2 regions of the Pseudomonas sp. MM227 genome follow, and region 1 is predicted to be linked to the other one. Evidence: predicted binding sites of a transcription regulator. Region 1 holds the regulator's gene; the other holds the start of a gene.
The links. Region 1 encodes sigma-54, which starts transcription at its own class of promoters, with help from an activator protein. Its sites were predicted from a motif close to ANTGGCATNNANNTTGCTNT; they were not measured.

Region 1 (5,190 bases):
GGCCCCAACGGGGCCGGCAAGACCACCTGTTTCTACATGATCGTCGGCCTGGTGCAGGCCGATCAGGGCCGTGTGCTCATCGACGACCTGGACGTCAGTCACCAGCCGATGCATGGCCGCGCCCGCTCCGGCATCGGTTACCTGCCGCAGGAGGCCTCGATCTTCCGCAAGCTGTCGGTGGCCGACAACATCATGGCCATTCTGGAAACCCGCAAGGAACTCGATGCCACGGCTCGGCTGGCAGAGCTCGAAGGCCTGCTGCAGGAATTCCACATCACGCACATCCGCGACAACCTGGGCATGAGTCTTTCGGGGGGTGAACGTCGCCGCGTAGAGATCGCCCGCGCCCTGGCCACCGCACCCAAGTTCATCCTGCTCGACGAACCCTTCGCCGGTGTCGATCCGATTTCGGTCGGCGACATCAAGCAGATTATCCACCACCTCAAGACCAAGGGCATCGGCGTATTGATCACCGACCACAACGTCCGCGAGACCCTGGATATCTGCGAAACGGCCTACATCGTCAACGACGGCCAGCTGATTGCCGAAGGCGATGCCCAGACCATTCTGGCCAACGATCTGGTGCGCGAAGTCTACCTGGGCCACGAGTTCCGCTTGTAAGGCCCGAGGGCGCCAGCGCCCTCCCACGGGCATTAATTTTCATGGCGCCCTAGGCAAACACTCAGGTTTCAGGCATATAATTTGCTTACGACATAAGCCGGGTGCTTCGGTACCCGTAGTAGAAGGCGCTTCGCGCCGGCGACCAAGGTGTTAAGTTCCTGCCATGAAACCATCGCTCGTCCTACGTATGGGCCAGCAACTGACGATGACACCGCAGTTGCAACAGGCCATCCGCCTTCTCCAGCTATCGACCCTGGACCTCCAACAGGAGATTCAGGAAGCGCTGGAATCCAATCCCATGCTCGAACGCCAGGAAGAAGGCGACGACTTCGACAACAGCGACCCGCTGGCCGACAAGGTCGAGCAGACACCGCCCCAGGAAATCCAGGAGCCGAGCTTCCAGGAATCCGCGCCTACGGTCGACAACCTCGAGGAAGGCGACTGGAACGAGCGCATCCCCAGCGAACTGCCTGTGGACACCGCCTGGGAAGACATCTACCAGACCAGCGCCAGCAGCCTGCCGAGCAACGATGACGACGAGTGGGACTTCACCACGCGCACATCGGTCGGCGAAAGCCTGCAGACGCATCTGTTGTGGCAGCTGAACCTGGCGCCCATGTCCGACACCGATCGGCTGATCGCCGTGACCATCATCGACTGCATCAACAACCAGGGTTACCTGGACGAGACGCTGCAGGAAATCTGCGAGTCTTTCGATCCTGAACTGGACATCGAGCTGGATGAGATCGAAGCGGTGCTGCACCGCATCCAGCAGTTCGAGCCCGCTGGCATTGGCGCCCGCAACCTGAGCGAATGCCTGATGCTGCAGCTGCGCCAGCTGCCGCCCAAGACCCGTTGGCTGGCCGAAGCCCAGCGCCTGGTCAGCGACTTCATCGACATGCTCGGCTCGCGCGACTACAGCCAGCTGATGCGCCGCATGAAGCTCAAGGAAGACGAGCTGCGCCAGGTCATCGAGCTGGTGCAGAGCCTCAATCCGCGACCCGGCTCGCAGATCGAATCCAGCGAGCCGGAATACGTCGTGCCCGATGTCATCGTGCGCAAGGACAGCGACCGCTGGCTGGTCGAGCTCAATCAGGAGTCCGTGCCACGCCTGCGAGTCAATCCGCAGTACGCCGGTTTCGTGCGGCGCGCCGATACCAGCGCCGACAACACCTTCATGCGCAACCAGCTGCAGGAAGCGCGCTGGTTCATCAAGAGCCTGCAGAGCCGTAACGAGACCCTGATGAAGGTGGCGACGCAGATCGTCGAGCACCAGCGCGGCTTCCTCGACTATGGCGACGAGGCCATGAAGCCTCTGGTGCTGCACGACATCGCCGAGGCGGTGGGCATGCACGAATCGACCATTTCACGGGTGACCACGCAGAAATACATGCATACACCCCGTGGCATATACGAGCTGAAATACTTTTTTTCGAGCCATGTCAGTACCTCGGAAGGTGGCGAATGCTCCTCCACGGCGATCCGCGCGATCATCAAGAAACTGGTCGCGGCCGAAAATCAGAAAAAGCCGTTGAGTGACAGCAAGATCGCTGGTTTACTGGAGGCACAAGGCATCCAGGTAGCCCGCCGAACGGTCGCCAAGTATCGCGAATCCCTCGGGATTGCGCCGTCCAGCGAACGCAAGCGGTTGATGTAGCCCTGCGATGTGCCACAGCGTTCCAGTGGCAGGCACCCAAGCCTGCTTCTTTATGCAATGGCAATAAGGAGAAGCGGTATGCAAGTCAACATCAGTGGACACCAACTGGATGTGACCGAACCCCTGCGAACCTACATCGGGGAAAAACTCGAGCGGCTCGAACGTCATTTCGACAAGATCACCAACGTTCAGGTGATCATGGAGGTCGAGAAGCTCAAACAGAAAATCGAAGCCACCCTGCGCATACCCGGTGGTGAGGTGGTTGCCAACGCCGAACATGACGACATGTACGCGGCCATCGACCTGCTTACCGACAAGCTGGATCGCCAACTCAAAAAGCATAAGGAAAAACAGCAAAGTCTGCTGCAAGGCGCGACTGCTCGCTGACACTCCCCACTCATGATCCGACTAGAAACCATCCTGACCCCCGGCCGTTCATGCGTGAACGTGCCGGGCGGCAGCAAGAAGAAAGCACTCGAAAACATCGCCGAGTTGATCGGTCGCGAAGTGCCCACGCTGGATACCCAAACGGTATTCGAAGCGCTCGTTGCCCGTGAAAAACTGGGCTCGACCGGATTCGGCAACGGCATTGCCATCCCGCATTGTCGCCTGAAGGGCTGCGATACACCCGTCAGCGCCCTTATCCACCTGAGCGCCCCGATCGACTACGACGCCATCGACGGCGCTCCCGTGGATCTGCTGTTCGTGCTTCTGGTACCCGAAGCGGCCACCGATGCCCACCTGGAGTTGCTCCGCCAGATCGCCAGCATGCTCGATCGCAAGGAAGTGCGTGAGAAACTGCGTTCGGCGCCCAGCAATCAAGCCTTGTACCAAGTGGTACTGGACGAACAGAGCGGTCATTAACCATGCGTTTGATCATCGTCAGTGGCCGCTCAGGCTCAGGCAAGAGCACTGCCCTGGATGTTCTCGAAGACAACGGTTTCTATTGCATCGACAACCTGCCGGCCGGGTTACTACCCGAACTGGCAGAGCGTGCCCTGATCCACACCGAGCTGGCACAGCCGCAGGTAGCGGTGTCAATCGATGCGCGCAACCTGCCCAGCCATTTATCACGTTTTCCCCAACTGCTGGCCGAAGTACGGGCCAAGCACATCAATTGCGATGTTCTGTACCTGGACGCCGACGAAGAAACGCTGCTCAAGCGTTTTTCCGAGACCCGTCGCCGCCACCCGCTGAGCAACGAGAGCCGCTCGCTGGCCGAGGCCATCCGCGTCGAAAGCGACCTGCTCGGGCCCATCGTCGATCTGGCCGACCTCAAGATCAACACGACCAACCTGAACCTCTACCAGCTGCGCGATGCAATCAAGGTCCGGCTGCTGAACAAGCCAGAGCCTGGTACGGCCTTTCTGGTGGAGTCATTCGGGTTCAAGCGCGGCATGCCCATAGACGCCGACCTGGTGTTCGACGTGCGCTGCCTGCCCAACCCCTACTGGAAGCCGGAGCTGCGAGAACAGTCCGGGCTCGACGCCCCGGTCGCCGAATACCTGGCGGCCCAGCCGGACGTCGAAGAGATGTACCAGGACATCTCCTCCTACCTGCTCAAATGGCTGCCGCGCTTCGCCGCCAGCAGTCGCGCCTATGTCACCATCGCCATCGGCTGTACAGGCGGGCATCATCGCTCGGTATACTTGACCGAGCGCCTGGGCCGATTGCTGCAGCAGTCGCTCAAGAACGTCCAGGTTCGCCATCGCGACCTCAGCTGAAAGGATCCCCCGCGCAATGCCCGCCCTCCAAGTAGAAATCATCAACAAGCTCGGCCTGCACGCCCGCGCCGCAGCGAAATTCGTCGGCGTGGCGGGACGCTTTCCCTGCCAGGTACGCGTCGGCCGCACACCAGAAGCTTTGGTCGACGGCAAGAGCATCATGGGTGTAATGATGTTGGCAGCCGGAAAAGGCACCACCATTCACCTGCACACCGAAGGCGAGCAGGATCAGCAGGCGCTCGATGCCATCGTCAAACTGATCAACGACAAGTTCGACGAAGGCGAGTAAAGCCAGCCAACGGCCGAGAAGCAGAACCCGGTAGCGGCAGTCGAGTACTGCGCTACGTCAGGTTCTGAGCTCTGGGTTCAAGGGTCAGGGGTCAAGACAGCGCAGTGTCCATGACCATCATCAGGCAGAACCCTACACACAGGCCCAGGCTCGCCAACTTGTGATGACCATTGCTGCGTGACTCGGGAATGATCTCGTGGGTCACTACCAGCAGCATCGCGCCGGCCGCGAAGGCCAGGCCCAAGGGCAGCAACAGCTCGCCCATGCGCACCAACCAGGCACAGAGCACGGCGAATACCGGCTCGACCAGCCCAGACGCGGCGCCAATCAGGAAAGCTTTGTAGCGCGCCATTCCGGCACCTGCCAGTACCAGCGCAATCACCAGGCCCTCGGGGACGTCCTGCAGGGCAATGCCCATCGCCAGGCTGTCGGCATCGTGCATGCCGCCGCCAGCCGACACGCCGATGGCCATGCCCTCCGGGATGTTGTGAGCAATGATGGCGATCACGAAGATCCAGATACGTGCAGGGATCACAGGCTGCTGCGTGCTGCCCACCAGATAGTCCGGTGTGACTCCGGAAACCCTCCGGTCCACCAGATACAGGCAGAACGCTCCAGACATGATGCCCAGGCTCATCAGGCCACCAGCGCCCCAGCGTGAGAAACCGATGGCCGCTGCCGCATCCAGGCCGGGAATGATCAGCGAGAACGCAGTGGCTGCCAGCATCACGCCCGCGCCGAAACCCAGCAATGTATCGGCCACCGCAACGGGCATGCTGCGAATGACCAGTACCGGGACCGCGCCCAGAGCCGTGCCCAGGGCGCAGATGGCACCGCCTTCGAGCGCACGCAGGATGCGCGGCTCGAGGTCGAGCCAGGCTAGCAGCTCGCCTACCAGC
Region 2 (5,190 bases), 2.3 Mb from region 1:
CAACGGCTCGCTGACACTGATCGCCGCCGCGAAAAGCCGCATGTCCGAAGACCGCGACAATATCTGGAAAGCGACCCTGCCGCAGGACGAAGCGCAGAGCGCCGTCCGTGAAATGCTGCTGACGCCCCACGACACCCTGGTGGACAGCGACACCGCCGCGGTGCGCCGCAACTTCCAGCCGCCTCAGGCCAACACCCTGCCGATCAAGAACGTGGTGGTGATCCTGATGGAGAGCTTTGCCGGCCATTCGGTGGGCGCGTTGGGCGCCGAGGGTGGCATCACGCCGTACTTCGACAAGCTGGCCCAGGAAGGCCTGCTGTTCGATCGCTTCTTCTCCAGCGGTACCCATACCCATCAGGGCATGTTCGCTACCATGGGCTGTTTCCCCAACCTGCCGGGCTTCGAATACCTGATGCAGACCCCCGAGGGCAGCCACAAGCTCTCCGGGCTGCCGGAGATGCTCAGCGCCGCGCGTGGTTACGACGACGTGTATGTCTATAACGGCGACTTCGCCTGGGACAACCAGTCCGGGTTCTTCAGCAACCAGGGCATGACCACGTTCATCGGCCGCAACGACTTCGTCAATCCAGTGTTCTCCGATCCGACCTGGGGCGTGTCCGACCAGGACATGTTCGACCGCGGCAACGAAGAACTGGCCAAGCGCGGCGCCGCCGGCAAGCCGTTCTACGCACTGCTGCAGACCCTGTCCAACCACGTGCCCTACGCTCTGCCGGCAAATCTGCCAGTAGACAAGGTCACCGGGCGCGGCAGCCTGGACCTGCACCTGACCGCCATGCGCTACTCGGACTGGGCCTTGGGCCAGTTCTTCGAAAAGGCGCGCAAGGAGCCGTACTTCAAGGAAACCCTGTTCATCGTGCTGGGCGACCATGGCTTCGGTAACCAGAAGCAGATCACCGAGATGGACCTGGGCCGCTTCAACGTACCGCTGCTGCTGGTCGGGCCGGGCATCCAGGAGAAATTCGGCAAGGTCAACCACACCGTCGGCTCGCAGCCCGATGTGGTACCGACCATCATGGGCCGCCTGGGCGGCGCCAGCCAGCACCAGTGCTGGGGACGCGACCTGCTCAACCTGCCTGCCGGCGACCCCGGCTTCGCCGTGATCAAGCCTTCGGGCAGCGAGCAGACCGTGGCGATCATCAAGGGCGACCGCATTCTGGTCGAGCCCCGTGACATGGACACGCGGCTGTATCGCTATCAGCTGGGCCGTGAATTCGACGCCCAGCTGATCCCCGATGCCGACGATGTGCCGCAATTGCGGGCCAAGCTGGACTCGTTCATCCAGACCGCGACCAAGAGCCTGCTGGACAACACCGCAGGTGCGGTGGAGAGCAAGCAGGAGTAAGTACCTGGTGTACTGTAAAAGGCCCTTCGGGGCCTTTTTTCATGGCCGTGTCGGCGCTGCGTGGCACGCCTCCGGCAATCCGCTGGCCGGAACGAATCCCCGCCGCTGCGAGTCAACGTTGTGTGAGCGTATCAAGCAGATTCCTGCCTGAATTCCGTCGAGGAGATGTACACCGATGAAAGAGTGGAAAATCAGCTTCGTCAACAAGGATGGCGTGCTGGACAGCATGGCTATCCGTGCTGACACCTGCCCGTCGATCGAAGAGGCGGCAACGCTCGTTCGCTCCAAGCTGTACCCCGTCGCAGCCGGACTGGATGAAGTCAATCTTCCCGACAACGTTGCCTCGCCGGTTGCCAAGACCCTCAAGTCGCAGCACAGCGTGGAAATCACGGCCATCACCGAAGTCGCATGAATTTCATCTGATCCGGGCCATTGGCACGGGCCCGGCCTTCGCGCTACTCTGCGGGCAGGGTCCCCACGGATCCTGCTGCTCGTTTTCGTACCATGCTTCTTGCAACAGGCTCGATTCCAGGCGCCGCGTCCTCGACGCTGCACCGCACCCATTCCTTGTTCCGAGGAGGTTCTGGAAGTACTGAAAGTCTATCCGTCGTTATTGCTGAGGGAGACGATTCATGAGCACAACCTATCAAGAAGACATCAGCAGCAATGTATTGCGCCGCATGAAAGAGGGCGGTTTCGATTTCGCACGCATTCATCCTATCGAGTTCTATGCGGTCTTTCCCGATGAAGACCGGGCGCGGACGGCTGCCGGCAAGTTTCGCGGCGAGTCGCTCAATGCCCAGATAAGCGAGCGCGACGACGGTGCCTGGCACCTGGAGTTAAGCAAGCTGATGTACGCGACCTACGGCGGCATCGGTGAATTCGAGCAGGATTTCGAAGCCGTGGTCGAGCCTCTGGGAGGTGAAATCGAGGGGTGGGGCGTGAAGCACGAGGTCCAACGCCCGCAGGCCTGAAACCAGGTGGACCACGGCAGCGCCGTGGTTCACCTGCTCAGCGAATCGCAGGCAAAAAAAAGCCGCTCACTAGGTGGCGGCGAAAGGGAATTCGGTGACTCGCAATGGGGCGCCAAGCTTTTGCCGGTGCCGATGAATTAAATATGCACTAACGCTGCAAGCTATTGAATTCAACTCTGTCTATGCTGGTCATAGCCTCAAGCCGCTTGAAAAATCCGCTTCGCAATGAAGCGTATGTCAGCGGCGTTCGGACGTTGCCGCACAATAACGGTGCACGGTTCCCGGCTGGGAATTCCAAGCGCTTGATTTAATGGCACATATGCCGATGGCACGGGCCTTGCGAAGGCTCTTGGGTCCGGGTGACAAGGAGTACGGCATGAGCCGCACCTATTATGATGAGATGTACGATGCCGATGGCCAAGTTCGCCCGCATTACCGGGAGTTCGCCCGTTGGTTGGCCGATACGCCGCAGGAACTGCTTGCCCAGCGTCGACGCGAGGCCGATTTGTTGTTTCATCGAGCCGGCATCACCTTCACCTTGTATGGCGACGAGCAGGGTACCGAACGGCTGATTCCCTTCGACACCATTCCACGCAGCATTCCTGCCAGCGAATGGCGCATCGTGGAGCGTGGCTGTATCCAGCGCGTCAAGGCGCTGAACATGTTCCTCGCCGACCTGTATCACGACCAGCGCATCATCAAGGCCGGGATCATCCCTGCCGAGCAGGTGCTGGCCAACGAGCAGTATCAGCTGGCGATGCAAGGACTGGACTTGCACCGCGATATCTATTCGCACATTTCCGGGGTCGACCTGGTGCGCGACGGTGACGGCTCCTACTACGTCCTGGAAGACAACCTGCGCACGCCCAGTGGCGTGAGCTACATGCTCGAAGACCGCAAGATGATGATGCGGCTGTTTCCCGAGTTGTTCGCCGCGCAGCGCATCGCTCCCGTGGATCACTACCCCAATCTGCTGCTCGATACCCTGAAAAGCTCCAGCGCGATCGACAATCCCAGCGTGGTGGTGCTGACCCCGGGCCGGTTCAACAGTGCGTTCTTCGAGCACGCCTTCCTGGCGCGCGAAATGGGCGTGGAACTGGTGGAAGGTGCGGACCTGTTCGTGCGTGACGACAAGGTGTTCATGCGCACCACCGACGGACCCAAGCCGGTGGACGTGATCTATCGACGCCTGGACGACGCCTTCCTCGATCCATTGGCTTTCAACCCCGACTCCATGCTCGGCGTACCCGGCCTGCTGGCCGCGTATCGCTCCGGAAATGTGGTATTGGCCAATGCCATCGGCACCGGCGTGGCCGACGACAAGTCGGTCTACCCCTTCGTCACCGACATGATCCGCTTCTACCTGGATGAAGAACCCATCCTCAAGAACGTGCCGACCTGGCAGTGCCGCAAGCCTTCGGAGCTGTCCCATGTGCTGGCCAACCTGCCTGATCTGGTGGTCAAGGAAACCCAGGGTTCGGGTGGCTACGGCATGCTGGTAGGCCCTTGCGCGAGTGCCGCCGAAATCGAAAACTTCCGGGCGCGCCTCAAGGCCCGACCCCATGCCTACATCGCCCAACCCACGTTGTCGCTGTCAACCTGCCCGACGTTCGTCGAGAACGGCATCGCACCGCGCCACATCGACCTTCGCCCCTTCGTTCTGGCCGGCCGTGAAACCCGCGTGGTGCCAGGCGGCCTGACCCGCGTGGCGTTGCGTGAAGGCTCGCTGGTGGTGAATTCGTCGCAGGGCGGCGGGACCAAAGACACCTGGGTGGTCGAGGATTAAGGATGCCTGCCAATGCTAAGTAGAACTGCCTCTGATCTGTATTGGATGTCGCGCTATCTGGAGCGCGTCGAAAACCTCGCGCGCATGCTCGATGTCAGCTATTCGCTGTCGTTGATGCCGCAGGATGGCCGCGGTGACGGCCTCGACGAAATCGCCATGCCGCTGTTGATCACCGGCACCCTGGAAGACTACCTGGAACGTCACGGCCAGCTGCATGCCGAGCGCCTGCTGCATTTCTTTGCTTTGGATCCGGCCAATCCGGCCAGCATCTACAGCTGCCTGGGGGCGGCACGGGCCAGCGCTCATGCGGTACGCGGGCGGATCACTGCCGACATGTGGGAGAACATCAACTCCACCTGGCTGGAGATCCGCGGGATTGCCGAGCAGGGCGTGGGTCGCTATGGCATGAGTCGGTTCTGCGACTGGGTCAAGGAGCGCGCCCACCTGTTTCGTGGAGCGACCTATGGCACGCTGATGCGCAACGATGCGTTCCGCTTCATTCGCCTGGGCACCTTCATCGAGCGCGCCGACAACACCCTGCGCTTGCTCGATGCGCGTTACGAAATGCTCGGCGACGATGCCTATTCAGTCGACGACAGCTCGGCCCGTGGTTACTACCAGTGGAGTGCGCTGCTGCGCGCGCTGTCGAGCTTCGAGGCCTACACCGAAATCTATCGCGATGCACCGGCCGCCAAGCCGGTGGCCGAACTGTTGCTGCTGCGCGCCGACGTGCCCCGTTCGCTGCGCGCGTGTACCGAGGAGATCAACCAGATTCTCGCCGACCTGCCCGGCGCCAATGGTCGCCCGGCGCAGCGCCTGGCCGCCGAACTGGATGCACGCCTGCGCTACACCGGTATCGACGAGATCCTCGACGAAGGCCTGCACGAGTGGTTGAACGAACAGATCCCGCTGGTGCGCCAGTTGGGCAATGCGATCCACAGTGCCTATCTGGAGGCTGTATGAGGCTTAACATCAGTCACGAAACCGCCTATCACTACGATGACGAGGTGCGCGCCAGCATCCAGTACCTGCGCCTTACGCCGCACGACAGCGAACGCCAGCGCATT

Region 2: ONG87_RS14585 (circularly permuted type 2 ATP-grasp protein) is a predicted target of sigma-54. The motif match lies at 2,662-2,681, and genes of this name have one in related genera.

The regions. Positions count from the first base shown of each region.
Region 1 is NZ_OX352319.1:945,855-951,044, reverse strand. It holds gene lptB (LPS export ABC transporter ATP-binding protein) at 1-621, shown strand, start outside; gene ONG87_RS04230 (RNA polymerase factor sigma-54) at 785-2,278, shown strand; gene raiA (ribosome-associated translation inhibitor RaiA) at 2,357-2,665, shown strand; gene ptsN (PTS IIA-like nitrogen regulatory protein PtsN) at 2,678-3,142, shown strand; gene rapZ (RNase adapter RapZ) at 3,145-4,002, shown strand; gene ONG87_RS04210 (HPr family phosphocarrier protein) at 4,019-4,291, shown strand; gene ONG87_RS04205 (ZIP family metal transporter) at 4,383-5,190, opposite strand, start outside.
Region 2 is NZ_OX352319.1:3,225,019-3,230,208, reverse strand. It holds gene ONG87_RS14600 (LTA synthase family protein) at 1-1,363, shown strand, start outside; gene ONG87_RS14595 (hypothetical protein) at 1,539-1,775, shown strand; gene ONG87_RS14590 (ribonuclease E inhibitor RraB) at 1,996-2,337, shown strand; gene ONG87_RS14585 (circularly permuted type 2 ATP-grasp protein) at 2,714-4,123, shown strand; gene ONG87_RS14580 (alpha-E domain-containing protein) at 4,136-5,086, shown strand; gene ONG87_RS14575 (transglutaminase family protein) at 5,083-5,190, shown strand, end outside.